4 regions of the Exiguobacterium sp. QJM3NY_9 genome follow, and region 3 is predicted to be linked to each of the others. Evidence: predicted binding sites of a transcription regulator. Region 3 holds the regulator's gene; each other region holds the start of a gene.

Region 1 (7,925 bases), 710 kb from region 3:
CCCTTTATGCGATTACGTTGAGTGGTCCGGTCTTCCGCTTGAAAGAGCAGGCGAAACGACTGGTCGAAGCCGGAGCGACAGCCCTCCTGCTCAACACGTTTACATACGGGCTTGATGTCTTGCGGGAACTGGCAGCCGATCCGGAAATCCCGGTCCCGATCTTTAATCATCCGGCGTTGAGCGGTGCCTTGATCGCCAGTCCCGAGTACGGGATTGCCGCCCCGGTCCTGCTCGGAACGTTGCCGCGGATTGCCGGTGCCGACTTGACACTGTTCCCGTCGCCGTACGGGAATGTCGCCCTCGCCAAAGACTTGGCCCGCGGGATTGCCGTCGAAGCGACCCGAATCGGTGAGACCAAAACAATTCTCCCGGTCCCGTCCGCCGGAATCCACCCGGGTCTCGTCGCCCAGCTTGTTCGTGATTTCGGCGTCGATTCTGTCATCAATGCCGGGGGCGGTGTCCACGGTCATCCGCAAGGTGCTGCGGCCGGAGTCACCGCTTTCCGCCAGGCACTGGGCGCAGCACTGGCCGGCGAATCACTGACAAGTGCCGCCCGCCAGCACGAGGAATTACGTGTCGCCCTCGATGCTTGGGGGATCACGAAATGACAATCCGGATTTTATGTGACTTTGACGGAACGGTAACGGAGCACGATAATATCATCGCCTTGATGCAGGAGTTCGCTCCGCCGGAAAAATTTGAACCGTTAAAACAAGGTGTGCTCGACCGGTCGCTCTCGATTCAGTCCGGCGTCGGACAGATGTTTCAGCTGCTTCCGTCCAGTCAAAAACAGGACTACATTGATTTCTTGATGAAACGGGCAGTCATTCGTCCCGGCTTCGACACCTTGCTCGCCTTTGCCAAATCAAACGAGATTGATTTTTCCATCGTCAGCGGCGGGATCGACTTTTTTGTCCAGCCGATTCTTGCGGATGTACTGACGGACGAAGCGATTTATTGCAACGGCAGTGACTTCAGCCAGGAGACGGTTCGAATCGAATGGCCGCATTCCTGCGACGCGGCCTGTACAAATCAATGCGGCTGTTGCAAAACCTCGATCGCCCGGAAGCTGAAGCAGAATGGTGACACGATCATCGCGATCGGCGACTCCGTAACAGATTTTGAACTGGCTAAGCAGGCGGATCACGTTTATGCACGGGATTATCTGATCACGCTATGTGAACAGCACGGCATCCCGTATACACCGTTTGAAAACTTTCATGACATATTGAATCATCTGCAGACAAAGGTGGTGTACACATGACCTTCTTAAAACGATATGAAGAATTACGTGCCGTCAAACAGGAACTTGCAGCACGCGACTGGTTCCCCGGTACAAGCGGCAATCTCGCCATCCGGACAGCCGATCAACCGACTGAATTTCTCGTGACGGCAAGCGGGAAGGACAAACGGCAGGATACACCGGACGACTTCGTCCATGTCGACGCGTCCGGTCAACTGATCGGCGAACAGACGGGTCGTCCCTCTGCCGAAACATTGCTCCACGTCGAGGTCTTCAACCGAACGACTGCCGGGTGTTCCCTTCACGTCCATACGATTGACAATAATGTCATTTCGGAACTGTACGGCGATCAAGGCGAGATTCGGTTTGCCGGTCAGGAAATCATCAAGGCACTCGGCCGTTGGGAAGAAGATGCGGAAGTCCGTGTGCCGATCATCCCGAACCATGCCGACATTCCGACGCTTGCCGCTGCCTTTGCAGCACATGTACATGCCGAGAGCGGCGCCGTCCTGATTCGCAATCACGGCATCACCGTCTGGGCACCGACTGCCTTTGAAGCGAAAAAACAGTTGGAAGCATTCGAGTTTTTGTTCAGTTACACCTTAAAACTACAAACGTGCCGACAGGCGATTCATTAAAAGGAGGAATTTACAATGGCAACAGTACTTTTCCAACAGACAAACGAACGGTATACGGATCAAAATGAGGTCTCTTCATTCCTTGCTTCACGCGGCGTCTTATATGAACAATGGGACGTCTCGAAGTTACCAAGCGACCTCGTCGAAAACTTTACATTAACGGATGACGACAAACAGACGATCTTAACGACATTCGCGGACGAGATTAAAGATGTTTCGGAACGTCGCGGTTACCAGACGGCTGACATCATCGCACTGTCGGATACGACACCGAATCTCGATGAATTACTCGTCAACTTCCAAAAAGAACATCATCATACCGATGACGAGGTCCGCTTCATCGTCAGCGGCCATGGCGTGTTTGCGATTAAAGACGAGGAGGTCGGCTATTACAACATCGAGCTCAATCCCGGTGATTTGATTTCCGTTCCCGTCAACACGCGCCACTACTTCACGCTCCAGGAAGACCGGAAAGTGGTAGCAATCCGAATCTTCGTCACGACGGACGGCTGGGTGCCGATTTACGAGCGGGACGCCCTGTCTTCAGCAAACTAATTCAGTCCGGGCCGGCCCAAGTCTTCTAGCGATAGAGGACCTGGGCTTTTTTGTACTGAAACGTTGTCTGACAAACATGTTTGAGGAAAGCACGTGTCGGAGCGTATTTCCTATTCTAGAAACATGGCGTTTGTTTCACCCATCTCCGATATAATGAAGAAAAGTACTCGAAAAGGAGATGACGTGTATGATGATTCGTCTCGTTCAAGAAACCGACTTACCGGATGTGCTCGCCATATATAATGAAGGAATCGAAGACCGCATCGCGACGCTCGAGACGGATACGAAGGATCTCGCCTTCATGCAGCAATGGTTCAGTGAACGCTCCGAGCGACATGCCGGTTACGTTGCCTATGAAGGGTCAAAGATTCTTGGCTTCATTTCGCTCGATGCCTACAATCCGCGTCCCGTCTATCAGTCCGTCGGCGAACTGTCCGTCTACATCACACGGACCCACCGCGGACAAGGAATCGGAAAACGACTACTCGACATCATCGAAGAACATGCAATCATTCACGGCATGCACAAACTGATTCTCTTCACGTTCCCCTTCAACCGGATCGGTCAAAAACTCTACATCAAAGCCGGATTCCGAATCGTCGGTACCTTTAAAGAACAAGGAATGTTAAACGGGTATTACGTCGATGTCCTGGCGATGGAAAAAATTCTCCCTAAACCGGACCAATGATGTTTTGGATTAAAGGTTCGGCAAGTCGGGAATATGAGACGAGGAAGATTCGTACAAGAAAGGAAGATTGCCTGTGAACATCCAGCAAATTCGAAATGCGACACTCGTCTTGACCTATGCCAACCAAGTTTTTTTAATTGATCCTTTTCTCGGTGAAAAGGGTTCGCTTCCTCCGTTCGACCATACACCGAATACCCACCGCAATCCCCTCGTCGACTTGCCGGTTGATGTCTCGACCTTACTCGATCCGGATGCCGTCTTCGTGACGCATCTTCACGCCGATCATTTCGATGATGCCGCCAAACAATTATTACCGAAGACGGTTCCGCTCTATGCCCAAAACGCGACGGACGCTTCTGTCATTAAAGATGCCGGTTTCACGGACGTTCAGTCGTTCGACCAAGGTGTGACACTGCGCGATGTCAAAGTTTTCCGCACGAATGGTCAACACGGTGTCGGTGAGATTGGACAACGGATGGGACACGTATCCGGTCTCGTCTTTACGCATCCCGATGAGCCGACGCTCTATATCGCCGGTGATACGATTTGGTGTGACGACGTCGATTCTGCGATTGATACCTATGCACCAGATGTCATCGTCGTCAATAGTGGTGCCGCCCAGTTCCAGACCGGTGAACCGATCACGATGTCGGAACGTGATTTATTAGCGGTCCACGCGGCAGCGGCTGAAGCGACGATCATCGTTTCGCATCTCGAAGCCGTCAATCACTGCCTGCTCCGCCGCGATATGATTGCTGACTTTTTAGCAGCAAATCATCTCTCCGCTCACTTTTTGATTCCGGACGACGGCGAGACGCTCTCCTTTTAAGTCTCTCCTTCGAGAGTCGTACGAACAAAAAAAACCGGACGTTTTCCACTTCTCTAAAAGGAAGAGGAACAGCGTCCGGTTTTTTTCATGTTCATTCTTGCGGAATGACAAGACCGAGTAATCGGGCAAATGCGATTGCTTGTCCTTCCGTCACGATCGCCCCTGTCAAAAAGCGTGGATCAATCGTAATCCCCGAGACGTCCGCTTGTCGCAAATCGAGTCCTTTTAACGGAGTTTCAACCCACTGGCTTTCCATCAATTCAACATCCTCAAAACGTAAATCGATGAGTTTCCCTTCGAAGAATTGTGTCTCCCGCATCGCCGTCTGCTCGAACGTTACTTGTCGGAGCGATGTCCGAATCACTTGTAAGTAATTCGCCTGGCATGCTTTTACCGTGACATGATCAAGTGTCGTTTCTTCTAATTGAACCCCCGTCAGGCGACAGTCCTGAAACAGAACGCGATGAAAACGACTGTCACGGAACTGGCAACCCGTCAAGTCACACTGCTCAAATCGAACATTTTCAAATGACGCGCGATCAAACACGAGCCCCGCAAATGAGACATTCCGAAAACAGACTTGATTGGCATCGATCCGCTCCGTCAGCTCGATGGGTAACGTTTCTTTTTCATACATCATTTGATACAAGTACGGATCATCGATTTCGATTTCTGCAAATGTTTCGACTGCTAAGTTATTCGGGACATCCGGTAGATGGATCATCGGTTTTTTCTTCATTCTCTCCCAACCCTTCTTCTTCTCAGTCCTTAGTGTACCAAACCTGTTACCTAAATATGACTCAAGAGGATGATCTCTAAAGTCATGCCGCGCTCTAAAAAGTGATGACATGTACACTCTTTTTCAATTTTTGATTTGAGACACTTTGAGACCGTGCTAGAATCAACATAAATAAAATAAGAACAAACGTTCTAAAAGGAGTGATTTTCGTGTCTTCTGATGCGGACTTTCCAAACCAACGTATTTTTTGCGTGGATAGTGTCTCTTTTTATGCCAGTTGCGAGTGCCATTACCGAAATCTACCACCATTAACAACAAAATTAGCCGTCGTTTCCGATTTAAAACGGAGCGGCTCCGTCATTTTAGCGGCGAGCCCTGCTTTGAAGACGCTTGGTATCAAAACGGCAAGTCGTCTCTACCAGATTGAACAACTCCCGTATAAGGAACGAAAGCAGATTCATCTCGTCGAACCACGCATGTTATGCTACATGAAAACGTCGATTCGTGTCCTCGATGTGCTCCATCAATTCGGACCACCGGAAGCAATCCGGGTATACTCGATTGACGAAAGTTTCATTGACATGACGGGAACGGAGCACCTCTTCGGTACGGATTTTGAAGCGGCTAACCAATTACAGTCAGCTATCCTGGAACAAACCGGCATTCACGTCCGAATCGGGATTGGTCCTAATAACGTCATCGCGAAACTTGCCCTTGATTTACTCGGGAAGAAACAGGGCATTGCGCGTTGTGGTTATGCTGATGTCCCCCGTCTCTTACATGACTTTCCCGTTCGCAAGATGTGGGGGATCGGTCATCAAATGGAGCACCATCTGAATCAATTAGGCATTGAGACGATCGGCGATTTGGCGGCCGCACCATTAGAAACACTACACGAACGTTTTGGTGTCATCGGTGCCGAACTTTGGCATCATGCATGGGGCATCGATCAATCTCCGACGACGATTGATCCGACCGCTTTATTTCGTCCGGCATCATCCCGACAGAAGACGGTTGGTCATGGCGTGACACTGATGCGTGATTATTACGAATACGACCAGATTCGGCTGGTCTTAAGTGAGCTCGCAAACGATGTCGCAGCCCGCGTCCGCTTTTCCAATCAACTTGGATGGACGGTTCACTTAGGTGTCCGTTACTCGAGACATATCGTCCGGGCAGGATTTTCAAAGCAACTCCGTCTCCCTTATCCGACTTCAGACGAACGGATTATCCTGCGGCATATCCTTCAGCTGTTCGAGCCGAACTGGCTCGAACACGAACCGATTCGTTTTTTGTCCGTCTCGCTCGGTCAACTTGTCCCCGACCAAGGTGCACTGCAACTGTCGTTGTTCGAAGACAATACCCGTGTTTGGAAACGCAAACGCTTGTTAAAGGCAATCGATCATGTCAACGTCCGTTACGGGAAGGGAACCATCCGCCTCGCTGTTTCTTTTCTTGATACAAGTGTCGCCAAGCGCCGCCTCCGCTTCGTCGGTGGTCATCCGGGAGGTGACGGCAATGACACGGTATCGTGACCGTGGCAATTTAAAATGGATTCCGTTTTTGATGCCGGAGTACATTCAACTGTTGCGCGACTATTATAAAGATACGCATCGTTTAACACTACCGCCCATCGATGAACAACTTCAAGAATCATGGCAATTCATCCTCGAAGAAGCATTAATGGAAGGAAAAGAACTTGAAATCACGTATTATAAGGAAGGAAGCTATATCACACTGACCGGATTCATCGAACGAATCGAGCGCGAACGAGGACTTCTGTACGTCCGGAGTCAAAATTCGATCGAAATTCCCCTGATGCGACTAGTTCGGATTGAAAACGGGTAGGAGTGACAGTGGGCTTCAATAATGCACTTATCTCTTGAATTATGATTTGAAAGAAGGAATGTTTGTATGTTTGAATGGTTTACTTCACTCCCCGTCGTGATCCAGGCATTACTCGCCGGGATGATGACATGGGGCTTGACCGCACTTGGGGCGGCACTTGTTTTCGTCTTTACGACAATTGAAAAAAAGGTCATGAATATGATGCTCGGCTTCGCCGCCGGTGTCATGATCGCTGCGTCCTTTTGGTCACTGCTCGCTCCGGCGATTGAATTTACGGAACAGGATGGTGGCATCGCCTGGCTTCCGGCTGCAATCGGATTTTTAGCAGGTGGCTTCTTCGTTCGCTTACTCGACTTCGTCACACCACATTTACACTTATCCGCACCACTTGAAAATGCAGAAGGCCCTTCGACCGGTCTTAAAAAGGCAACTCTGCTCTTTTTAGCCATCACCTTGCACAACATCCCGGAAGGTCTAGCAATCGGTGTCGCTTTTGGTGCTGCTGCGTTAAATATGGACGGGGCGACAGTCGCTGGTGCTTTGACGCTCGCACTCGGAATCGGGATTCAAAATATGCCGGAAGGTGCTGCCTTATCGATTCCGCTTCGTGGTGAAGGCATGTCACGCCGTCGCGCTTTCAATTACGGTCAAATGTCCGCCATTGTTGAACCGATTGCGGCAATGATCGGGGCGGCTGCTGTTTTCTTCATTCAACCGTTACTGCCTTACGCACTCGCCTTTGCAGCCGGCGCGATGATTTTTGTTGTCGTCGAGGAATTGATTCCTGAATCACAAGCTGAAAACGGCTCTGATTTAGCGACACTCGGTTTAATGGTCGGCTTTACCGTCATGATGATTCTTGATGTCGCCTTAGGCTAAATACAAACTGATTGAACAAAAAAACTCCTTCATCGCCGGTGAAGGAGTTTTCAGATTGATATTGGAATGACTTTTGAGTCCGTACCTTTCAACGTGGACCTTTAATTATTTTTTGAGGATGCGCATCGCATTTAAAACAGCCAGGACGGTTACACCAACATCCGCAAACACGGCTTCCCACATCGTCGCGAAACCAAATGCACCAAATAGGAGAAACACGGCTTTCACGCCAAGTGCGAAGAAAATGTTTTGATAGACAATTTTTCGTGTCGCACGGGCAATCTCAATTGCTTCGACCAACTGCTTTGGTTCATCTGTCATGAGGACGATATCTGCGGCTTCAATCGCCACATCACTGCCGAGTCCGCCCATCGCGATTCCGACATCGGCTCGTGTCAAAACAGGGGCATCATTGATGCCGTCGCCAACAAAGGCAACTTTTCCATCCGCTTGCTTCAAAATCAGTTCGAGTTGTTCGACTTTTTGATCAGGTAATAGTTCTGCTG
Region 2 (7,925 bases), 390 kb from region 3:
AACCCAACATATACACCGGATGAAATCGGGTACATTTTGATGAATGGGGACGTTAAAGGAATTCTTGGGATTGCTCCGCTCGTCGAAGCAGCAAAAGCACGGTTAGTTCATTTACCGAACTTATCCGTTGTCGTATCGGTGCCGTTTAACGGAGTAATTGGCCCAAGCGAAAAAATCGGGAATGTTGAATTTACGACGTTAGAAGACTGGCTTTCCATCGAACATCCGGTCAAAGACGTGATGAATGAACTCGATGATACGGCAGTCATTTTGTATACGAGTGGAACAACAGGGAAACCGAAAGGCGCCATGCTCTCACACCGTAACTTAACATCAAATGCACAATCGATTGGTGAATACTTAAATGTGTCAGAGCGCGACCGGACGCTCGCTGTGTTACCGATGTTCCATGTCTTTTGCTTGACGGTCGTCGTTAACGCTTCGTTAGCACACGGAGCATCAATCATCATTGCACCACGTTTTTCACCCCAAGAAACGTTTGAACTGGCGAAAAAAGAGCAAGTTACGATTTTTGCCGGCGTACCGACAATGTATAATTTCCTTCTTCAGACGGTTCAAGCCCACCCGCATTTTGCAGATTACTTTGCGTCGAGCCGATTATTCGTTTCCGGTGGAGCGAGTTTACCGGTTCCTTTACTTGAATCATTTGAAAAGACGTTCAACTGTCACATACTAGAAGGATACGGCCTATCAGAAGCCTCACCCGTCACGTGCTTCAATCCGTTAAATGGAATCCAAAAGCCGGGGTCGATCGGTCCGTCAATCATCGATGTCGAAAATAAAATTGTAGACGAACTCGGACAAGAATTACCGGATGGTCAAGTCGGAGAGTTAATTGTCCGTGGACCGAATGTCATGACGGGCTATTATAAGATGCCGGAAGAGACACAAGCGACGCTACGCGACGGCTGGTTATATACGGGAGATCTCGCGAGAAGAGACGAGGACGGTTATTTTTATATCGTCGATCGGAAAAAAGATATGATTATCGTTGGTGGTTACAATGTCTATCCACGTGAAGTCGAAGAAGTGCTCTATAAACATCCAGGGGTCGTCGAAGCTGCCGTGATCGGTGTACCAGATGAAGAGATGGGAGAAGCCGTCAAGGCATTTATCGTGTTAAAAGATAGCGTCACAGAAGCAGAACTTCTCGATTTTTGTGCGATTTCACTCGCGAAATACAAGTGTCCGACACGTCTCGAATTCATTGATCAATTGCCACGCAATACGACCGGAAAAATTTTACGGACCGTGTTGAAAAAACAACCATCCAATTCATGACATCCTTCTTAACCGACGACGTTCAAGCGTGAACATCGTCGGTTTTTTAGTCTATTCATGAAAATGAGAGGTTTTTGAAGGCGCGTTTGAGTGCATATACTCTAGAGAGGAGGACGATAAAATGAACATAGCATTGATTGCACATGACGAGAAAAAAGATGAGATGATCATGTTTGCCCGGGCCTACCAGGACTATTTAGCAAAGAATCAATTGTACGCCACGGGGACGACAGGGAAGCGGATCGTCGAAGCGACGGCGCTCGACGTACACCGCTGTAAATCTGGACCACTTGGTGGCGATCAAGAAATTGGCGCGATGGTTGCTCGAGGGGAAATTGACATCGTGATCTTTTTACGTGATCCGTTGACGGCACAGCCTCATGAACCGGATGTATCGGCCTTGATTCGCTTATGTGATGTCTATGACTTGCCGTTAGCGACAAATGTCGGGACGGCTGAGATTTTAATTAATGGGCTTGAACAAGGTGATTTTAAATGGCGTGAAATTATTCAAAAGCGACGGGAAGAGGAACAAGATAAATTTTCTTCGTAACAAACTGCTTGAGAACGCTTCTCATTTTCGTTTCATCGTGTTATAGTCGTATTGAAGATGATACTGATTATCAATTGCGATAGAAAAGGGCGGCGAAAACAATGGAAATCATTTTAATGACAGGTGTCACGGTCTTACTCGGTGGAGGAGCAACCTTCTTAGCACATATTGTAAAGACGGAACGTCGTCATATTGCGACAGATGTTAAAACGAACGTAGAACGTGCAACCTACCCATCGTTGCGCCTCGTAAAATAAATAGTGTTACTGACTAAACGCGCCTCTTTTTGGATAAAAGAGGGCGTTTTTTTCACATTTGGAGTGTTCTCACATAATTGTGCGGAATTCCTTTGATACACTACAAAAAAAGGACTTAGTCAGGAGTGACAGTGATGCATACGATTTATTTAGTGGATGATGAAGTGAATCTGAACCGCGTGCTCGTAAAATATTTAGAACAAGAAGGATGGCAAGTGAAATCGTTCACCTCTGGGGAAGCGGCAGCTTCAGCGATTATTGAAAAGCCTGATTTATGGGTGCTCGATATTATGTTACCGGATATGGACGGATTTCAGTTGATTAAACGGATCAAGGCACATGATGAGACGACACCTGTTATTTTCATCTCTGCCCGAGACGAAGATATCGACAAAATCATCGGCTTAGAAATGGGCTCGGATGATTACATCGCGAAACCGTTTTTGCCAAGAGAACTTGTCATTCGTGTCAAAAAAATCTTAGCGCGCGCCTATGCGACACCAAAAACAGGAGTGATTCAGTATGGCGATTATACAATCTATCCTGAAAAACGAGTCATCGAAGAAAATGGTCAAGAAATTGATTTGACCTCAAAAGAGTATGATTTGTTGATTTTATTCGCGACACAAATCGGGACGCCAATGTCCCGTGAACAGATTCTTGTCAGTGTCTGGGGTGATGATTACTTTGGTTCCGATCGTGTCGTCGATGATTTAGTTCGACGAGTCCGGAAAAAATTATCCAAACTTGAACTAGAGACGATTTATGGGATTGGCTACCGGTTGGTGTCTGCATGAAGAATCGGAGTTTGGGATTTCAGATTTGGGCGATGTTTCTACTCGTCATCGCAACGCTCTCGATCGTTATCCTTGTCGTCATGCGGTCATCGATTGGAAACTTTATTGATGAACAGGTCTATTCGACATTAGAAAACAGTGAAGTCTTCTTTTCAAAAGATGCTTCTGTCATCGACATGTTGCAGGACAATCCAATAGAATTTGATCGTCGAAAACAGGAGTCGCGTTCCGTTAATATTTTGTTGCTTTCGAAAAATGGGAAACTCTATTATGGGGGAGCCCCGCAACAATTGATTGATCAGATGTATCGTGATGCGATCAATCAAAAAGCAGAAACGGAAAAATATACGACACAACTTGATAAAGAAGACGTCTATTACAGCATTCTCAAGATAGAATCGGAAGGGGAGACGTATTATCGTGTCTCTTATGTCTGGGATGCCTATCGTCAAGAACTGATTACGCAATTGTTTTCAAAAATTGGCTGGGTCGTCGTAATTGTGAGTATCTTGACATTGTTCATCGCTTTTTGGTTAGCACGTCGCTTGACGCAACCATTGATTGAAATTGAAGGTGCAGTCGGAAAAATTGCAGCGCAACAGTGGAATACGCCACTTCCTCTTGATCGCGGAGATGAAATTGGTCGTTTGGCACGATCGGTCAATGCCATGCGCGTCGATTTAGAAAAGCAGGATAAAGCACAAAAAGCGTTGCTACAAAATATTTCACATGACCTGAAGACACCAATCATGGTCATTCGCAGTTATGCACAGTCCATTTCTGACGGGATTTATCCGGATGGTGATTTGACGGGTTCGGTCTCGGTAATTGAGGAAGAGGCCGAGCGGTTAGAAAAGAAAGTCGCTGCCTTGCTTTACGTGACGAAATTGGATTACTTTGAATTAGATCGTTCTACATGGGATACGATTGATTTAGACCGAATGGTTCATTTATTACAAAGTCGTTTCTCGAGTACAAAGCCGCTCACGTGGACGATTACAGGGGAAGCCGGTCTTGTACTTGGCGAAGGAGAACAATTACGGGTTGCACTTGAAAATGTAATTGATAATGCGATGCGATATGCCGAGACATCGATTGATATTCGTTTATCCGGGACCGAAGAGATAGCTCAAATCGAGATTGAAAACGACGGTCCGCCACTCGATTCATCATCACCACTTTTTCATCAATTTTCACGTGGTAAAGAAGGTAAATTTGGTCTAGGTCTTTATATCGTAAAACGTATCGTTGAGCGTCATGATGGGGAAGTTTCAATCGAGAACCAAGCAGTGGGAAATGGAAAAGATAAAGTTCGTGTGATTTTCAAATTCCCACGTCATTTTAAGCCAGAGATTGACCAATCAACGAAAGAACTTTAAAAACGAGATAGCGATATCTCGTTTTTTATATTGGGAAATATCGAACAGTCGAGGGCGTACAGGTGGGTTCTTTGATATAAACAAAGTAATAGAAGAAGGGAGATAGCAGGATGCCACATAACATCACGGAAGAAACGTTAGCTCTTATTCCTCAGTACGGTCAATACGGGGAACCGCAAACACTACTTATTAAAGAACGGTCGGAACTTGTGCTCGAAGGACATCCGATCAAACTGATTGAAGAATCATGTTTGTATTTTGGTTCTTCGATGCGAGGAAGAATTGAAGCAGCACGACATATCTTAGGACCAAACCGAAAAACGCCGGTTTTAATTGATTGGCAAGCACAAACCATCTTCTTTCCGACGACAGCTAAAGAAAAGGCGGAGTGCATCTGGATTAACTTTAAACAAATGAAGACCGTTAAAAAGAGTGGCGGAAAGGTGCAAGTCGAGTTTCAAACAGGACAGCGGATTGATACCGCCGCATCTGCCTATAGTATTGAACGACAGCGGATTAAAACCCTAGAATTAGCTTACGAAATGCAACGACGCTTCCAGGGGACGGGACATGAACACGTTTAACAAGTGCAGAAAAGTGGAACACTCTAACAGGAAACGTTACCAATGAGAGCGAAATGAACTTGAGTAGAAACTGAATGCGCATTGAAGGGGAGGTGAAGCGACCGATCTGGTCGCTACACGATGAATGAATCATATGAATGGTTAAACCGTAGAAAATTACAGCCGGGCTTCGGTGTTAATGGAGGACGCCGTTTTATTAGTTCACGGATCGTTCGTCCAGAAAACACGCCCGGCAAACGAATTAAAGATATTAAGCGAACACGCCAACTCATTGTCGACGAGGCAGGAAATCGACGTTGGGTGACAAAGCGAGTAGTCGTCACAGATGCATCAAAACATATGACGATTAACCGCCGCACATCGATTGCGCAAAAAGAAGTAACAGAATCTCGCTTAGAGCAAGTGAAGCAAAAATTATCTTCGAAGAAAGTATTGATTCCCGTTTTAGCGGCGACAGGGCTTGCCGTTGCCGGAGGGGTAATCGCATATGTACTTCGTCGCAAAAAAAGAAACACTCCCGAGAGTGAATAAACAAGCGTATAAGAAAAAAGCCGCGTCCCTCATTTAATCCAGGGACGCGGCTTTCTCTATACATAACCTATCTTAAAGGAAACGTTTTCGAATCGAAGTTGAGAGTGCTTTCTCTGCAATTTCTTCGAGCTGTTTCAAATTCGTCGCGTCAAAACTATCATTATAGAAGCGACCAACGAATTCGACACGATCATAATCGAGTTCCTTGAAAATCAAATGCTTGTGGTCATCATAAAAGACGACACGGAAGTAATCAGAACCGCGCTCTAATGTGACGAGTCCTTTAATATGTTCGAGTTTCTTTTGCTCGTCAGACTTTTCTTCTTCAACCGGTTCCTCTGCAGTTTTCGCCTCTGCTTGTTCGAGTGCCGATTTCACTAAATCAGGTTTCTTATCTTGTTCTTCAGTCATAATTATCGCCTCCATCTTTCATTTTACATGGAAATGGACAGATGAGAAAGAAAAATCCCTCACGGTTCCTGATGAGCCTCACAAATCCGTAAGACGTTTAATGCACCAATTCGTAAGCGCTCCATCAAACGTTCAGCTACAGCTCGATTGGAAAGTGTCTCATAGATGGCCACTTCCATCAACTCCATCCAGCGAAAGGCGTGTTGCTGTTCAATTGGTAAGAGTCGGTGAATCATCGCTAAATTCGTCCGCGAATCATCTAACTCATATTGGCGTGGACCACCTGTTAAGTGTGTCAAAAAAATAACTTGCGCCTGCTCGACACGTTGACGATCATCAGGAAAAATCGGACGAAGTATGGGGTCGGCATAAACAAGTTGATAAAAGCGAGCGACTAGCTGTTCAAGCATCGGTTGTTTTCCGATGTCATCATATAGCATGGTATTCCTCCTGTCTAACTAATTTTAATTGGCTTCAGTGTAGCAAAAATAAGTAGAAAAATATAGCTTCAAAAACGGACGTTTGTTCGTGTTTTATGAGATAATGACGTATACAAAAACGAGCTAAGGGAGGAACTGATGACCATGAATCATATGCACCTCGGTCGTGCCGGAACCGGAAAAACCACAAAATTAATAGAGACTGTAATCAATGAGCTCGAGGAGCGACCACTTGGAGAGCCGATTTATTTTATCGTCCCCGATCAAATGTCATTTGAGATGGAACGTCGAATTGCGACGGATGCCCGCCTATCTGGATTAGTACGGATGGAAGTCATGAGTTTGCGGCGCTTTGCTTTTCATATCATGCGGGATCATGGCAATCAGGCGATTCCGTTTTTAGACGAGACAGGGACACAGTTGTTATTACGTCAAGTCGTCGAAGAAGTTGAAAATGAGTTAAAGATTTTCAAACGGACAAAGAATATGCCCGGGTTTTACAAGGGGCTTGATGAACTGATCGCTACGTTCAAACGTTCGCTCGTCGCTCCAGACATGTTACGTCAAATTAGCGGACTTTCTCCGGAACGCTCGCCGAAACTAAATGATTTAGCTCTGATTTATGAGCGGTTCTCAGAACGCATCGTGGATAAAGCGCTTCATGCAGATGATTACTATACAACGTTACTCGACTTGTTACCGACAGCAGGTCTTGGTAATACACAGTTCTTTATTGATGGTTTCTATGAGTTTTCGTTACAGGAACAACAGGTGTTGCTTAAATTGATGGAACTAGCAAAAGAAGTGCATATCAGCTTTACAATCGATGTGAGCGATCCCTATGCGAAACAGACGGAGTTTGGGGTCTCCCAACGTTGTTATATGCAATTGCTCGAACAGATGCAAGACCGACAGCTCGAGCATGAAGAGGTCCATTATGAACGGACGATTAAGTTCAAGTCGGAAGGACTACAAACATTAGAACAATCATTGATGAGTCCTGCCTATCCTCCTGTCGATCATGAAGTGGACGGGGTCACGGTGACAGCTGCCGTCAATCGCCAAGTTGAAACGGAAGCCGCTGTCCGCCAGGCAATCCAACTCGTGCGCGAGCATGGTTACCGGTTCAATGAAATTGCTTTTATCGTACGACATCTTGAACCGTATGCGGATCATTTAGAACGTGCGTTTCAGCTCTATGATATTCCGTATTTCCTTGATAAGCGGGAAACGATGATTCATCATCCGATTGTTGAATTGATTCAGTCTGCTTTAGAGCTCGTCGTCGCCGGTTACCGTGAAGAAGCAGTCTTTCGTTTGCTGAAAACGGAATTGATGCCACTCCCGGCAGATGACCAACGGCTCGCGCTTGATCGATTAGAGACATTTGTCTTAGAACGTGGCATTAAAGGCACGATGTGGCAAAAGCCGTGGCAATTGAAACGACGCTTAACGGATGAGGTCAGTCTGACGGCGGAGGAACTCGAAGAAGAGGATGAGTTAAACCGGATGCGTCAATTCGTCGTCGATGCGATTACCCCGTTACAAGACCGGTTGAAGAAATCAAAAACAATGAGTGAACATACGCGTTCACTTTATCAGTTCCTTGAAGAACACCAGTTGACAGATCGGCTGTTCAGTTGGAAACAAGAGGCGCTCGAGCGCAATGAG
Region 3 (7,925 bases):
CCGTTTCCTTGTTCCAGACGACTGTCGTTTCACGTTGGTTCGTGATTCCGATGCTCGCGATTTGACTCGGTTTGATGTCAGCCGTTCCGAGTGCATCCGCCATGACTGCTAAAATCGAACCCCAGATTTCATTTGCATCATGCTCGACCCAGCCTGGTTGTGGGAAGTATTGTTTGAATTCACGTTGAGCAGAGTTGACGATTTGACCATCATGATCGAAAATGATGGCGCGTGAGCTTGTCGTTCCTTGGTCGAGTGCTAAAATATACTTGTTTTCCATCTGTGAGTCCCCCTTGAATAGTTAAGATACCTAATGCTCAATCAAAATAACAGTTGATAGATGAAGACGGCGATTGCGCCTCCGATGATTGGTCCGACGATCGGAATCCATGAGTAACCCCAGTCTGATGATCCCTTACCCGGAATCGGTAAGATCGCGTGGGCGATACGTGGACCAAGGTCACGGGCAGGGTTGATTGCATAACCCGTCGTACCACCGAGCGAAAGACCGATGACGACTACGAGGAGACCGACGATCAATGGATTGAGTCCGTCTGCAAACGTATTCGCTCCAAGCGCCAAGATACCAAAGACGAGAACGAATGTCCCGATGATCTCAGATACTAAGTTTGATCCCGTATGACGGATCGCTGGACCTGTCGCGAAGACACCGAGTTTTGCGGCTTGATCTTCTGTCGCTTCAAAATGTTTCATGTAATGAAGCCAAACGAGTACTGCGCCAAGGAATGCTCCGACAAGTTGAGCAGCGATATAGATAGGTACATCTGCCCACGGTAAGTCAGAATTGAGCGCGAGCGACAAAGTAACCGCTGGGTTCAAGTGGGCACCACTGGATGCCGCGACGTAAACACCGGTCATAACGGCGAGACCCCAAGCGAGCGTGATGACAATCCAGCCACCATTTTCAGACTTGGTTTTCTTCAGAACGACACCGGCGACGACGCCATCCCCGAGTAGGACGAGAATCAATGTTCCCATCATCTCACTAATAAAATTACTCATGCAAAAACCCTCCCTTTGGATTAAAGCGAATAATGCCTTTCTATTTAAACCTAACCCGAATTGATAACGTTTTCAATACAAATAATTGAAATATAGGAATAGAAATTTTCAATATTTAGGTTTAAAAAAATTAGAATTGGATAATAAAAAGACTTTTTCCATGATTAAATGGAAAAAGTCAGGATCGACGTTTTTTTCGTTTCTTTTTAGGGCGGAACCAGCTACTCGTATGATCAAGGATGATATGAATCGTACTTGCGGTCATCACACCGATAATAAAAGCAGGCATGACGTCAATCAATGAGTCGACCGTACTTGCTTGAATGATTTCACTATAGAAGGCTAAAAAAAGAAGCGGAATCAATAAAGCAGCACTGTAGAGTAGGCGGATGACATCTCCGATGATTAAGCCATGCGACCAGATGGAGCGGTGCGGCATAATTTTGACGTATGGCATCCAAAGGACACGCAAAGGGCCGAAACGATAGTAAGGTTCCGATTTTAAGTCTAAGTCGGGCGAAAGCCATAAGGTCCCGACGGCGATTCCGACAGCTGTCGGGAGCCAATCCGTTTGGTTCGTTGCGACCGAATAAACAACATATCCTGTGAGGGCAACGGAGTTGACCGTATCATGTACATTTCCAGAAGGCATGAAAAAAGACCAGCTCAGCTGGTCCCTCTCTTAGTGAATCGTCCGGTAAACGCCGATGACCTTGCCAAGAATCGACACGTTATCGAAATACATCGGGTCCATCGAGTCATTTTCTGGTTGAAGACGTACCTGTTGATCTTCTAAGAAGAACCGTTTGACTGTCGCTTCACTATCTTCGGTCATTGCAACGACAATCTCCCCGTTTTCTGCTGTGTTTTGTTGACGCACGATAACACGATCGCCATCAAGAATACCTGCATTAATCATCGATTCGCCATCAATCGTCAACATAAAGACGGTTTCATTTCCTACATAATGTGCAGGGAGTGGGAAATGCTCTTCTATGTTTTCAATCGCAGTGATCGGAAGTCCGGCAGTTACCTTGCCGATAACGGGGACATGGACGATCGCTTCGTTGATTTCTTCAGGTTTATCAAGCAATATTTCAATCGCGCGTGGTTTCGTCGGGTCACGGCGAATCAGTCCACGTTTTTCTAGACGATCCAAATGACCGTGTACCGTTGAGCTTGAAGCAAGACCAACAGCTTCACCAATTTCGCGAACTGAAGGTGGATAGCCCTTTAACTTCACTTCAGCGATGATGTAGTCAAGGATTTCTTGTTGACGTTTAGACATTTTCCGCATACGAATTGCCACCTCTTTCCGGATTGGTTTTTTTAGGATTTAGGAATATATGTTTCTAGAATTACTATAACATAGAACAAATGAGCGTACAAACAATTGTTCGATGTTTTTGTATTGACCGAACACTGGTTCTATGTTTATTATAGATTATGCGAACAATTGTTCCGAGAACATTTATTCTAATAACCTATTTGGAGGGATTCATGATGATTCATTCTATTCGTACTCATGCCTTTTCAATTCTGTTTTATACGCTCAGTTTTGCTTTCATTCTTTTTCTTTTAACGCCACGACCGGATGAAAAGGTCCACCAATTACTCACGGCGTCAGTCACGGTCGATGAGAACGTAACGGTCGAACAAGTTGCAGAAGTCTACAATGATGGTTCGATGACGAACCAGGAATACATTGACTGGCTGATCAAGAACAATGAGCTCGAAACAAAACATGTCATTTCGAAAGACAAAATCGTTGTACCAATCGCACAACAATGACAGAATATAAAAGTTGTTGAATGAACGAACAGGGGTGTGAGGTACGATGAAAGTAGTAATCTACTGTCGCGTCTCGACGGAAAAAGAAGCACAAGAGAGCTCACTGGAGCGGCAAAGAGCAGAACTGTCGGGACTCGCTTTAACAAAAGGATTTGAAATCATAGATATCATCGTCGAAAAAGAAAGTGGCTATGATGTAGAGCGAGAAGGGATGTTAACCGTTCTTGATTATGTAACGCGTCATCTGGTGGAAGCGGTGCTCGTGACGGACGATACACGAATCGGACGAGGAAACGCCAAAATCGCGATTTTGCATACGTTCAAAAAACATGATGTCCAGTTGATGACGATGGAGTCAGACGGTGAATACAAACTGGCGGATGCGGAAGCAATGGTCCTCGAAATCGTTTCACTCGTTGAGGAATACCAGCGTAAGCTCCACAATGCAAAAATTGCACGCGGCATGCGACGGGCTGTCGATAATGGTTTTAGACCCGAACAAAATCTCAATCGGCAAGGCGAGAATGCCGGCCGCAGTCGAAAGGAAGTCCCGATTGAAGAAATCGTTCGATTACGTGAACTTGGTTTGACATTTGCTGACATCGCGACGACCTTACGCGGCATGGGGCATGATATTTCGAAAGCGACGGTCAACAGGCGTTATCTTGAATATAAAGAAGTTGTCCAGTCTTATGAATGAAAGCAGGTGTTGTGTCATCTTGACGCGACAAACTTGCTTTTTTTTTTCGGGTCTTTTACAGTAAGGTTACTATTAAAGTGCTCCGCGTTGAGTCAAAGAGAAAGAGGGATACTATGTTATCACAAGAACAACTCGATCGAATTAATGAACTTGCCAATAAATCAAAAGTCGAACCGTTAACGGAAGCTGAGACGGCGGAACAAAAAGAATTAAGAACGGCCTATTTAGAAGCATTTCGTGGTTCGTTCAAAAATCAAATGATGGGCATCAAAATCGTTGATGAAGAAGGAACGGATGTTACGCCTGAAAAATTGAAGCAAGCACAAGAAGAAGAACGCAATAAACAGTAAGCAAGTTTTGTATGAACGAAAGCTGCGTCGCTCAATCCGTGAGCGAGGTAGCTTTTTTAATGGGAAAATCAGTAATGTGTATCATGAAAGTTGCTTGAAAAGGGCAATAGAGAGCGCATTCATTTTAATGTGACATACTATTTAGAAAAGTTGTATCACATTTCTGTGTGTGCTAAAATGATATAGAATTTGTGAAAAAGAGAGAGGATGATTGTTTTGACGAACATGACAACAGTAGAATTATTAGCAGTAAATACGATTCGTACCTTATCAATTGATGCAGTACAAAAAGCGAACTCGGGCCACCCGGGAATGCCGATGGGTGCAGCACCGATGGCATTTACATTATGGGCGGATCATATGAACCACAACCCTAAAAATCCAGAATGGTTTAACCGTGACCGTTTTGTACTTTCAGCAGGACACGGTTCAATGCTTCTCTACTCACTCCTCCATTTATCAGGATACGACCTCGCGATGGATGACTTGAAGTCATTCCGTCAATGGAACTCAAAAACACCGGGTCACCCGGAATACCGTCACACAGCAGGTGTCGATGCGACGACTGGTCCACTCGGACAAGGCATCGCGATGGCCGTCGGGATGGCGATGGCAGAACGTCACCTCGAAGCGAAATACAACCGTGACGACTTAAACGTCGTCGATCACTTCACGTATGGAATTTGCGGAGACGGTGATTTAATGGAAGGTGTCTCTGCAGAAGCGGCTTCACTCGCAGGACATTTAAGTCTTGGTAAACTCGTCGTCCTGTATGATTCAAACGACATCTCGCTTGATGGCGACTTGGACAAGTCATTCTCCGAAAACGTCCAACAACGTTTTGAAGCATACAACTGGCAAGTCATCCGTGTTGAAGATGGAACGGATATCGATTCGATTTCAAAAGCACTCGACGCGGCGAAAGCGGAAACAACAAAACCGACATTGATCGAAGTCAAAACGGTTATCGGATTCGGTTCGCCGAACAAATCAGGGAAATCGGCTTCACACGGTGCACCACTCGGCGATGCGGAAATCAAGTTGACGAAAGCAAGCTACGTTTGGGATCATGAAGAATTCTATGTACCGGAAGAAGTCAAAGACTTGTTCGAGGAGCGCATCGAAAAACGTGGCGCTGATACAGAAGCAGCATGGACGGAAAAAATGGAGCAATACAAAGTAGCACATCCGGAATTGCACGCTGAGCTTGTTCAAGCGATCAACAATGAATTGCCGAGCAACTGGGAAGCAGATCTTCCGACATATGATCTGACATCGAAAAAAGCAACACGTCAGACGAGTGGGGAAGTCTTAAACGCTCTTGCGAAAAACATTCCATCAATCTTCGGTGGATCAGCTGACTTAGCTGGTTCGAACAACACGATGCTAAAAGGCGAAGCTGACTTCGATATCGATCCAAGCGGCCGTAACATTTGGTTCGGTGTCCGTGAGTTCGCGATGGCAGCAGCTGTCAACGGAATGGCACTTCACGGTGGCGTCATCCCTTACGGTGCGACATTCTTCGTCTTCTCAGATTACTTGCGCCCGGCAGTCCGTCTTGCAGCATTGATGGGGATTCAATCAATCTTCGTCTTGACGCATGACTCGATCGCAGTGGGAGAAGATGGTCCAACACACGAGCCAGTCGAACACTTGATGAGTTTCCGTGCGATGCCGAACTTGACGGTCTATCGTCCGGCAGACGGAAAAGAAACGATTGCCGCTTGGAAAACAGCTGTTCAATCGAAAAACAAACCGACGTTGCTCGTTATGACACGTCAAGGTTTACCTGAACTTGAAGGCACGACAGTCGAAGGTGCTGAAAAGGGTGGTTATGTCATCGCAGGTGACGTAAACACAGCAGATACAATCTTGATGGGAACGGGTTCAGAAGTTCACTTGCTCGTCGAAGCACAAAAACAACTGGGTGAAAAGGTTGCGGTCGTTTCACTTCCATCATGGGAGTTGTTCGAAGCGCAAACAGCTGAGTACAAAGAATTTGTCTTACCAAAACGGATCACGAAACGTCTTGCGATCGAAGCAGGCGCGTCACTCGGTTGGTACAAGTACGTGGGAACAGAAGGACAAGTCATCGGAATCGATCGTTTCGGCGCATCGGCTCCAGGAGACCTTCTATTAAAAGAGTACGGTATGTCTGTCGAAAATATCTTGGAAACAGTCAAGCAACTCGGATAAGTGGAACAGGTGCGCGTTCATGCGCACCTTTTTCATGCATTATCTATGCAAACGGTTAGAATTATAGTATAGTAAAAAGCGACGTTTTAAGTTAGAGGAGGAAGCAACTTGGCTACATGGATTTGGATTTTAATTGCCCTTCTTTGCTTGGTAGCAGGTGTCGCCCTTGGTTTCTATATCGCTCGTCGATACATGATGAACTATTTGGAGCAAAACCCGCCAATCAACGAAGATATGATTAAGACATTGATGATGCAAATGGGTCAAAAGCCATCACAAAAGAAAGTTAACCAAGTGATGCGTTCAATGAGTGGTTCGATGAAATCACCTAAAAAATAAGCAGTTTCAAAAGGAGACCCTTGTGGTCTCCTTTTTGTTTGCTATTTACTGGAAAGATGGCTAATCTAAAATGTGAGACTATTTAAAATACTCAATTGATTTGAAAAAGGGGGGGAGACTTGAATGGGAGTCTTCAAGAAATTGAGTTGGTTTTTCCGACTTGAATGGAAAGCATATAGCATCGGCATCATTTGTTTGATTTTTGTCGCAGGTCTCGAAGTGATTCCACCAAAAGTCATCGGGACGACGGTCAATGGATTAAGTGACGGTACATTGACGAAAGAGAGATTGTTTACACTCGCCGGGGTGCTCGTGTTGATCGGAGTCTCGACCTACGTCATCCGTTACTTTTGGCGTTTTTACATCTTCGGCGCATCGATCCGGCTGGGCCGGTTGTTGCGGAGTCAGCTTTATGGTCACTTTTCAGATTTAGACCAATCGTTTTATAAGAAATATCGAAGTGGAGACTTAATGGCGCATGCGACGAATGATGTCCAAGCGGTTTCAATGACGGCAGGGGCAGGGATTTTGACGCTCGTCGATTCTGTGACAATGGGAAGTTTTGTCGTTGTCATGATGGTGACGACAATCAGTTGGAAACTGACGCTCGTTTCCCTTCTGCCGATGCCGTTGATGGTCTACTTGACATCGCGTTACGGAAAGATGCTGCATTCCCGTTTTCATGATGCACAGGAAGCCTTTTCTGACTTGAATGACAAAGTAGCAGAAAGTATCAGTGGCGTCCGTGTTTTAAAAGCAACGGGTGAAGTCGAGTCAGACGTGACGACATTCACGTCGTTATCGGACGATGTCGTTCAAAAAAACCGTCGTGTCGCGAAAATTGATGCGTTGTTTGATCCAACGATCTTTGGACTCGTCGGTTTATCGTATATCATCGCCGTCGGGTACGGAGCATATTTGTTACAACAAGGGGAAATCCGGATCGGTGACATCGTCGCTTTCACTACATACTTAGGTCTCTTGACGTGGCCGATGCTGGCATTCGGCTGGTTATTCAATATCGTCGAACGAGGACGTGCTTCGTATGACCGAATCGAACGGATGCTTGCCGTGGAGCCGGAAATTAAAGATGCGAAGGAAGCGGTGACGACCGTCGATTCACCACGACTCGATATCGCGATTGACCGTTTTATCTATGACACACAGCCGGTTCTCGAACAGATTGATGTCACACTCGAGCCTGGAAAGTCGCTCGGAATCGTCGGGCGGACAGGTGCTGGGAAGTCGACGTTTGTCCGGTTATTAACCCGCGAATATGATGTCAAACAAGGGGCTATTCGAATGGGAGGGCAAGATATTAAACAACTCCTCCGCGAAACGGTCCGGAAGCAGATCGCCGTCGTCCCGCAAGACCATTTCTTGTTCTCAGCATCGATTGCGGACAATATCGCTTTTGCGAAACCGGACGCTTCGATGGAACAAATCATGGAAGCAGCTCGTGTTGCTGCTGTCCATGACGATATTCTTGGTTTTAAAGAAGGTTACGCGACGATGGTTGGAGAACG
Region 4 (7,925 bases), 860 kb from region 3:
GTAATCCCCAACGGCCTGTACCTTTACCGGTCTCACTGAAAAACAAATCCTCTCCCCCTGCGAAAAGGTCACACTCACTGGCGTGAAGATAAATCAACTTTCGTATACGGCTTTCGAATCCATCATCGGTCGTAAAACGTGACAAATCTAAATCGTTTCGCTCTCGTACACGCTGGTAAAGCTCTGTCAACTCCATTTGGCGTTCTGTCCTCAAGATTTCGATGATGGCTTCTAATAATGATTCACTGCTTTCAGTCATCGGGGTCTCCTCCACTCATTCAGTTATCTGCTTTTTCATCCGTCGTTTCGCTTCCCGCGACATCGCGACGACCACCGCAATTAACTGCGGAATGAGCATCAACAGACTGACAAACAGAATCAGTTGTTCTGCTGTCAGCGGTTTAAAATACCCGTCCCAGCCGAAGTCGTTCCTCTGTCCCGCAAAATAAACCGAGACGAAATAAGACACGAGATTGCCGAAAACTACAAACAACAGATGACTAAAACGTTGTCCGACAAAGGCGAGTGCCGTAAACATGACCAGTAACAGCAAATAACCAAGTAACGTTCCCGTTTTGAAATCTTCCAATAATGCAAAATAAACGAACGGAACCGTGTACCCGATTAGGACGATCAGTCCGACCAGCCCTTTTTTCATCTCGTTTCCTCCCCGCTTTCTGTACATTGTCCATAGAGCCAGTCCCGCAGCACTTCCCACTCTTCTGGAAAGGCATTACTGCCGCGAGATGCCCCGTCTCCACCTGGACCACTCCAACTGATTTCCCAGTCCGTCCCGTCGAGAATCAGCCACTCCGTCTCATAAATCGGTTTCCAGTCGGCTACCTTTGCTTGCGTCAACCGTTGTTCAAGCACCGCTTGTTGCTTTAACGAGAGCCGCTTGATTTTAGGTTCTTCCCGCCCGTCCTCTTCGTATCGCAATTCCCCGGTCGCCCTAGTCCAGAAGAACGTTTGCCCTTGCCCCATCCCGGACTCCCGGTAGCGAAATCGATTTATCTGCTTTTGGTTCATATCCAGCTCTCCTCGCTGTACTTTCCCTGGTATTCCCATTGTAATTCATTTTCCGTTTTCTACCTATCACAAAAAATAAACAGGTACCCTTTGTCGTACATTTCTAATACGATAAAAGAATACTTTTTTTGAAGGAGGTCTTTCCCATGACCAATCAACATCTCTTCTTATTCGGCGGTGGACCGCCGTTCCCGCCAACACTCTGTGCCGCGTTTGCCGATTGTGTAGACGGACCCGGACCCGTCGCCTTACTTTATGTTCCGCGTCCCGGTTCGTCCTTCTCAAGTTACGCACCGGTTTATACGGATGCGTTAGCCGCCTGTGGGATAACCGACTTTTTCCACTTGCCGTTGTCGCCCCATCCGACCGACGGACAGCTTCAACAGTTGAGCAAAAGCACAGGCATCATCATCTCGGGTGGGGAAACGGAATGTTATCAGGATTACATCCTCAACACGCCAATCGGCGCCGTCATCCAAGAACGGTACCGCTCTGGTGTCCCGGTCGCTGGTTTTTCTGCCGGGGCATTACTCGCACCGGACGAGTGCCGGATTCCGGCAATCGATCAGCGGGACGGTCGGGACTTAGTCCTTGAAGGGCTCGGTCTCTTACCGGACGCCGTCCTCTCCGTCCATTACGATACTTGGGATGAAGTTGCGAATTTACAACGGGCCTTCACGTTGACTGAAAGTTTGTCCGGCTACGGTTTACCGGAACGGACAGGAATCTACCTCAAAAACAATCAACTCGTCCAACAGGAAGGTCCCCTGCCTGTTGTGCTCAAGCGAACGGAGGAACACACATGCCGACCATCGTCACCGCCGTCAAAGGCATCATCCGGTACGACAACCAAATGTTAATCGTCCAGCGCGCCGCTGCCGACTCAGGTGGCGGGACCTGGGAATGCCCGGGCGGGAAGATTGATTTCGGGGAACACCCGGAAGCGAGTCTGCTGCGCGAAATCCGGGAAGAGACCGGTTTGACGGTCACAGTCGACCGGATTGCGTATGCCTCAAGCTTTCTGACCCACCCGGACCGACAAGTCATCTTAGTCGTCTATTTCTGTACGGCGGAAACCGGTGCCGTCAGCTTATCGGACGAACACGACGCCTATCTTTGGGCTGACGAAGCAGACGTCCGGAAACAGATTGCACCGAACATCCTGGCTGAGTTTGAGCGGCACCAGATTTTCCCGCAACTCGTCTCAATCTGAGAACACGTCACGTGAAGTGGCGTGTTTTTTTATTGTCCTGCCCACCAGGACAGATTGTCTTTTGCCTGAAATGCAACTTCCTTGATTGCATCACGTCACGATATTGACGTCGTCATTCCTTAAGTAAATTTACATATTTGTTTAATTGCACCCAAATATATATTAAGATTGTTATATATTGAAAATCAGCTTAGCGCCAGCTTCAGGGATGTTGAGAAAACAGACGGGTGTGCTTAAGTGAAAGGAGTGCGGCTTGAAAAAACGAATGTACCTTGCATTACCGCTAGCGGCCCTGTTACTGACGGGATGTGCGAGCGACGAGGAGACGGTTTCTTCGACAGACACGAAGACAGAGGAACGTGCTCCAAAAGAAGAGACGCCGCAGACGAGCGACGTCAAAGAACCGACAGCGGACATCGTTAAAGAAGACGCGAAACAGGAGACGCCTCCTGCAGAGCCGGTTGCGAAAGAGACGACCGAAAAAAAATCAGACACGACAACGGATCAAAAAGAAACAGAAGACAAGCCCTCGGTCACGGCGTCCAGCAATGATCCGTTCGCCGGATACAAACAGATTCAAGTTGATGGCGGCGACCAGTCCGGAGACCGTCAGGCGAACGTCGTCGTCGATATCGGGTTCGGGGACCGTGAATACTGGGCATTTACGAACAAGCATGGACAACTCGTCAAAGTCATCGCCAAAAAAATCACCTTACAAAATGATGAAACGGAAGACGTGACGTCAGCCGGTCGCTACTATCATGATGAAGCGAAGGTTCCGGGTGTCGAACACCGTGATCTTGATGAAGGACATGTCATCGCCGATTCGCTTGGCGGTGTCTCGAACGCCTACAACATCACGCCGCAGGACAGCACGCTCAATCGCCACGGCGATCAAGCCTACATGGAAGATACTATCCGTAAAGCCGGTGGTGCGACGAATTTCGAAGCGATCATCCGCTATGAAACGACGAAAACGCAAATTCCTTCGAGTTATCAGTACACGTACACAATCAAAGGCAACGTCATCGTCGACAAGTTCGATAACGTCAACCCGGATGGTGTCAACGCGTCGCTCGGTCTGACCGAGAGTCCGGAAAGTAAACCGAAGGCTGAACCAAAGGCAGCGCCAAAAGCAACACCAAAAGCTGAACCGAAGGCGAAAACGCCTGCCGCTTCGACACCAAGCACGACGCCGGAAACAGGCGGTGACGTCTCAAGCGTCGATGCGAACGGAAACGGACAAGTCACGATCCAGGAAGCGAAGGATGCCGGTTTCAGCATGCCGATCCGGAGTGACCACTGGCTCTATCCGTACATGCGGGACAACGATAACGACGGCATGGTCGGTGAATGACAACACGAAAAAGGCAGGCTCCGCGGAGCTGCCTTTTTTTAATTATGTGTCATATCATAACCGACGACTTTGTTGCGCCCCGTCTGTTTTGCCTGATACAGCGCCTGATCGGCTTTTTGGACGACTTCGAACGCCGTCTTGGCTTGATCGGACGATGCGACACCCATCGAAAGCGTGACATGGAAAGCCGGATACGGTTTGAAGATGAAGTGTTGATCGGCGCACGCCGTCCGAATCCGTTCCCCGAGTCGCTCCGCTTCACGGTGCGAGATATCCGGCAGGACGACGACGAATTCCTCGCCGCCATAACGTGTGACGAGTCCCGTTTCCGGACAAAACGTCGTCAACAGATGACTGAGTTGCCGTAAGACGACATCCCCGCCATCATGTCCGTATTCGTCATTGACCGACTTGAAGAAGTCGATATCGACGATCAGAACCGAGAAGGCATACCCGTGTTTGTCATAGTCGGCTAACGTCTCATCGAGTTTCCGTCGATTGGCGAGATTCGTCAGACTGTCCGTCAAGGCAAGCTCCTGCTGGGCTTGGACGAACTGGAAATGTTTCCGTAATTCCTGCAGGAAACGAAACGTCACGTACCCGCCGAGGAGATTGAAGATGATGTAGACGAATGACATCTCAAGAAACCGAATGAACGTATCCGTCAACAAATACAGGGCCGGTAAGCTGTAGCCGATCCCGATGCTCAGTAGGACAAGGTAGTCTTTGAACGTCTGGGCAGCAAAGCGACGGTAAATACTTGCCGTGACGAGTAAAGCAAGACAAATCAGCGTCGCGAGAATCAAACCTTGGTAGACACCGGGTGGCGTGACGAGAAAACGGGCCCCGATGACGGCGACCGTCGTCAATGCGCCACTGACCCAGCCGCCGTAATAATACGCCGTGACGAGCGCGACGAGTCGTAAATCAATCTTCGCTCCATCGTAGGAGATACTGTTTAAGACGAGCAGTGCCCCGATCACGCTTGCAATCAATCCGACGGCAAGCCGGATCCGGATTGAGGAATGCGGTGAAATGCGTTTGATGTTGCGCATCGGTAAGAAAGCGAACAGCAGGGACGTAATCAAAAGGGAAAAGTTTAATAGAAACTGGTTGAACTGACTCAACATACCGACCGACACCCCTTCAAAAAATAGCTTTTTCTGTCTATATCTTCTTTATCGTCTTACCGAAACCCTTTTTCTAGCCGTTTCGCAGGTTTTCCATTTTCTTAAAGGGGAATCATTATGACAGATGCATCTGTTTAATTCGTAAAAGGGGGAACTACCTGTGGACATGAACGAAGAAAAACGAAAAAGTAAAATGCCTTTCTTCATCGGGCTCGTCATCGTCATCTTTTTAATCGTCGCCGCTGCGTTAATCATCTACGTCACGTCTGAACCGAAAGAGGAAACGCAACAGCTCCTCCAACTGACGGTGAGCCAAATCACGCCGTACTTACCACTTGCCGGCTAACGACACCTTACTTTTTTTCAACCAAAAGGGCAGACCGATTTTCTTCGGACTGCCCTTTCCTTTTGCCTACATGACATACCGCGCCTCTTTCTTATCGATGATATTGCGGACCCGGTTTTCAGTCACCCCGTACACGAGCGCAAGCTTTCGAATCGATGCTTCGCCCGCCCGGTAGCGCCGCCGGATCTCCCGAATCTGCCACGCCGACAATTCGACATGGTCCGTCAACAGCAGATCGAATTCAGCGAGCAAGGAAGCATAGGCTTGACTCGGCGAAGGCTTGACCGACAGATTATCGATGTGGTCGTTCAAGCGGTCAGCGTCTGCCCGCACGAGACGCTCCTGACAGGCGGTCGGGTCAAGAAACGCCCGTGCGACAAGTTCACCGACGTAAAACCGTTCACCGCGCCCATGCTGATACAACGTCACTTTCCGGTAACCCTCCTGATTGATGCGCGGGCGCAGGACGACACCCGTGCGCCGCTGCTTGACGCCACGGCTCGTCTCGACAATCCGGTCGAGCGAACGAACATTTCCCGACGTCGACACTTGATAACTCCCTTCATATCCTTGTACCATCTTCCAATGTTCCATATGAGCAATGACCTCCATTCGGTCCTAAAACGCCAACAGTTCTTACTCCCCTTATACTACAAAGCGAACAAACGTTCTAATTACAACGTGCTGAACGGGTGTGGTAATCTAACAAAAAAAGGAAACGGGGTCTTTCGATGAAATTTGTTTTGCTGCTCGGTCCTCAGGCCGTCGGAAAGATGACGATCGGTCAGGAACTCGAACGATTGACCGGGATGAAGTTATTCCATAACCATCAGACGATTGATTTGTTGTTGCCCTATTTTGATTTTTCAAAGCCCGCCCATCACAGACTGAAAGACTTAATCCGCCGGGAGATGTTCAAAGAGATGGCGGTCAGTGATCTTGAAGGTGTCCTCTTCACGTTCCTCTGCCTGTTCGGGGTCGAAGGCGGGGGGATTGAGTTCATCGACGAGACGGTCGCATTGTTTGAAGAGGCGGGTGCCGACGTCTATATCGTCGAACTCGAAGCCTCTGTCGCAACACGTCTCACGCGGAACAAGACGGAAAACCGCCTTGCCCATAAGTTTACGAAACGTGATCTCGCCGCTTCCGAAAACGACCTGCTCGAGACGGCACACGGCTACCGAACGTCCTCCTTGCCAGGCGAACTGCCGTACCCGAATTACTTGCGGCTCGATACGGAAGGACGCTCCGCCGTTGCAAGTGCCGAAGCGATCTGCGCCCATTTCGGTTGGTCTGATCTCCCCGTCAGTCAAAAATAGAGAGGAGAAATGCCACTTGACGTCACAACCGAAGGAATACCGCTCACTTATCCTGACGTTCATCCTCTTTTTTTAGTCAGTCTCCTGTTATTTTTCGGACTGAACGGACGGACGTTCCCGAACATGATTCTTTGGGTCCCGATCAGTCTATATTCGCTCGTCGGCGTCGGCTATGTGATGTCACTCCTGATCGCGCTCCGGTTGAAAAACACCGTCATCAAGATTTTCAGTTTGCTCGCCAATCTGATGTTGCTGCTCCCGCTCGTGATTTGGGTTTATCTCCTCCTGCTCGCGAACGGCATCTCGGAACCTTAAAAGAGGACAACGCGCGCCGCAATCCGCGGTAGGTGTTGTCCCCTTTTTCATTTAGTGCGTCAAGGCTAACAAAAATCCATCATCCGTTCTCTTAAATCCACTCTTCTCCCAGACAGCGGCTTCCCCGCCGCGACCCGTGACGGACGGTAACAACAGCGTCCGCGCTAAATAGGCCGTGATGACCGTCAAGGCTTCTTCAATGTAGCCGGCGGCGTCGGACGGATCGATTGCGTCATAGCTGAGTTGCTGACCGGCTAACTGCATTGTCGCAACCTGTTGGTGCTTGTCCCGCAGGTCCAATGTCCAAACACAGCCGTCTGTCGTATCCACTGCTTCGATGTGTAAGCGGGACGTCGTAAAGTCAGGATGGCGTCCGTTCATCTTCATTCCTCCCCTGTCACGTCAAACGTTGCCGTTGCGTAAGCTTGCCCATTAATCAAGATGGTCACACGATGCGTCCCCGAATAGTGGACGCGTGTCGTCAAGTTCCGAAACGATTGCCGTTTCGTAAACGTCTCCCGTCCAGTCACCTGTCGTTCACTAATCCGAAAGACCTTTTGACTCATTCCCCGCTTTTTGACATAGTCAATCGCATATTCAATGCGAAGGACTTGCGGTTCCGTCGTCGCGAGGCTAAACGTAAATGACAGCTCGCCCCCGATCGGCAGCGACGGTGTCACCGTCAAATCATCGACCGTGACCGTCCCCCGTGTCACGAGACCAAATGCCTGCAGGACGTTCGGGTGTCCTTGTTTCAGCAAGGTCCGCGAAGCATGACGTAACACCCAATCCGTCTGCGGATTGTTTCCGAGCTGATCAAGTCGTTCGATCACAAGTTCCGGATGGGTCTTCGTGATGTCATTCAAGTGATTGGCGACACTCTTGCGGACGTAAAGTGAGTCGTCGGTCAGCAACCGGTCGAGCAGCGGCAGGACGGGACGCGGATCGGCGATCAACGACGGGATCGCCTGTCCCCACGGCAGGCGTGGTCGTGTCCCTTCCGATGCCAGGCGCCGGACATGTTCATCGTCCGACGTGCTCCAGAGCAGTGCTTGTTGCAGGTACCGGTCTTGGTCGGTCAGTAAAAACCGCCGGACGGCGAACTCCGCCGTCGAATACGGCGTCAGCCGTTCGAGTGCCAGTAACGCCCGGTCCCAGTCGTCGCCGTAGAGCTCGATATAGTCGGGAAACACGATCCCGGCGAGTCCTGTGAAGT

The links. Region 3 encodes LexA, which represses DNA repair genes until DNA is damaged. Its sites were predicted from a motif close to CGAACATATGTTCG; they were not measured.
Region 1: AC0VYQ_RS02355 (Y-family DNA polymerase) is a predicted target of LexA. The motif match lies at 4,872-4,885, and genes of this name have one in related genera.
Region 2: addB (helicase-exonuclease AddAB subunit AddB) is a predicted target of LexA. The motif match lies at 6,330-6,343, and genes of this name have one in related genera.
Region 4: AC0VYQ_RS01700 (NUMOD4 domain-containing protein) is a predicted target of LexA. The motif match lies at 5,734-5,747, and genes of this name have one in related genera.

The regions. Positions count from the first base shown of each region.
Region 1 is NZ_CM149679.1:463,067-470,991, reverse strand. It holds gene AC0VYQ_RS02390 (2,3-diketo-5-methylthiopentyl-1-phosphate enolase) at 1-608, shown strand, start outside; gene AC0VYQ_RS02385 (2-hydroxy-3-keto-5-methylthiopentenyl-1-phosphate phosphatase) at 605-1,264, shown strand; gene AC0VYQ_RS02380 (methylthioribulose 1-phosphate dehydratase) at 1,261-1,881, shown strand; gene AC0VYQ_RS02375 (1,2-dihydroxy-3-keto-5-methylthiopentene dioxygenase) at 1,897-2,436, shown strand; gene AC0VYQ_RS02370 (arsinothricin resistance N-acetyltransferase ArsN1 family A) at 2,624-3,124, shown strand; gene AC0VYQ_RS02365 (MBL fold metallo-hydrolase) at 3,198-3,953, shown strand; gene AC0VYQ_RS02360 (pentapeptide repeat-containing protein) at 4,045-4,692, opposite strand; gene AC0VYQ_RS02355 (Y-family DNA polymerase) at 4,902-6,227, shown strand; gene AC0VYQ_RS02350 (YolD-like family protein) at 6,211-6,540, shown strand; gene AC0VYQ_RS02345 (ZIP family metal transporter) at 6,607-7,419, shown strand; gene AC0VYQ_RS02340 (heavy metal translocating P-type ATPase) at 7,525-7,925, opposite strand, start outside.
Region 2 is NZ_CM149679.1:786,443-794,367, forward strand. It holds gene AC0VYQ_RS03930 (fatty acid--CoA ligase family protein) at 1-1,302, shown strand, start outside; gene AC0VYQ_RS03935 (methylglyoxal synthase) at 1,424-1,855, shown strand; gene AC0VYQ_RS03940 (hypothetical protein) at 1,957-2,112, shown strand; gene AC0VYQ_RS03945 (response regulator transcription factor) at 2,244-2,909, shown strand; gene AC0VYQ_RS03950 (HAMP domain-containing sensor histidine kinase) at 2,921-4,288, shown strand; gene AC0VYQ_RS03955 (competence protein ComK) at 4,399-4,872, shown strand; gene AC0VYQ_RS03960 (hypothetical protein) at 4,993-5,403, shown strand; gene AC0VYQ_RS03965 (hypothetical protein) at 5,476-5,814, opposite strand; gene AC0VYQ_RS03970 (truncated hemoglobin) at 5,874-6,254, opposite strand; gene addB (helicase-exonuclease AddAB subunit AddB) at 6,393-7,925, shown strand, end outside.
Region 3 is NZ_CM149679.1:1,177,524-1,185,448, forward strand. It holds gene glpK (glycerol kinase GlpK) at 1-280, opposite strand, end outside; gene AC0VYQ_RS05840 (MIP/aquaporin family protein) at 322-1,023, opposite strand; gene AC0VYQ_RS05845 (metal-binding protein) at 1,202-1,675, opposite strand; gene lexA (transcriptional repressor LexA) at 1,706-2,320, opposite strand; gene yneA (cell division suppressor protein YneA) at 2,527-2,814, shown strand; gene AC0VYQ_RS05860 (YneB family resolvase-like protein) at 2,861-3,514, shown strand; gene AC0VYQ_RS05865 (DUF896 domain-containing protein) at 3,628-3,864, shown strand; gene tkt (transketolase) at 4,072-6,060, shown strand; gene AC0VYQ_RS05875 (YneF family protein) at 6,169-6,399, shown strand; gene AC0VYQ_RS05880 (ABC transporter transmembrane domain-containing protein) at 6,523-7,925, shown strand, end outside.
Region 4 is NZ_CM149679.1:312,912-320,836, reverse strand. It holds gene AC0VYQ_RS01740 (hypothetical protein) at 1-259, opposite strand, end outside; gene AC0VYQ_RS01735 (hypothetical protein) at 275-658, opposite strand; gene AC0VYQ_RS01730 (hypothetical protein) at 655-1,029, opposite strand; gene AC0VYQ_RS01725 (Type 1 glutamine amidotransferase-like domain-containing protein) at 1,176-1,889, shown strand; gene AC0VYQ_RS01720 (NUDIX hydrolase) at 1,832-2,242, shown strand; gene AC0VYQ_RS01715 (DNA/RNA non-specific endonuclease) at 2,496-3,599, shown strand; gene AC0VYQ_RS01710 (GGDEF domain-containing protein) at 3,638-4,729, opposite strand; gene AC0VYQ_RS01705 (hypothetical protein) at 4,896-5,075, shown strand; gene AC0VYQ_RS01700 (NUMOD4 domain-containing protein) at 5,142-5,669, opposite strand; gene AC0VYQ_RS01695 (DEAD/DEAH box helicase family protein) at 5,807-6,394, shown strand; gene AC0VYQ_RS01690 (hypothetical protein) at 6,404-6,709, shown strand; gene AC0VYQ_RS01685 (hypothetical protein) at 6,761-7,090, opposite strand; gene AC0VYQ_RS01680 (DNA alkylation repair protein) at 7,093-7,925, opposite strand, start outside.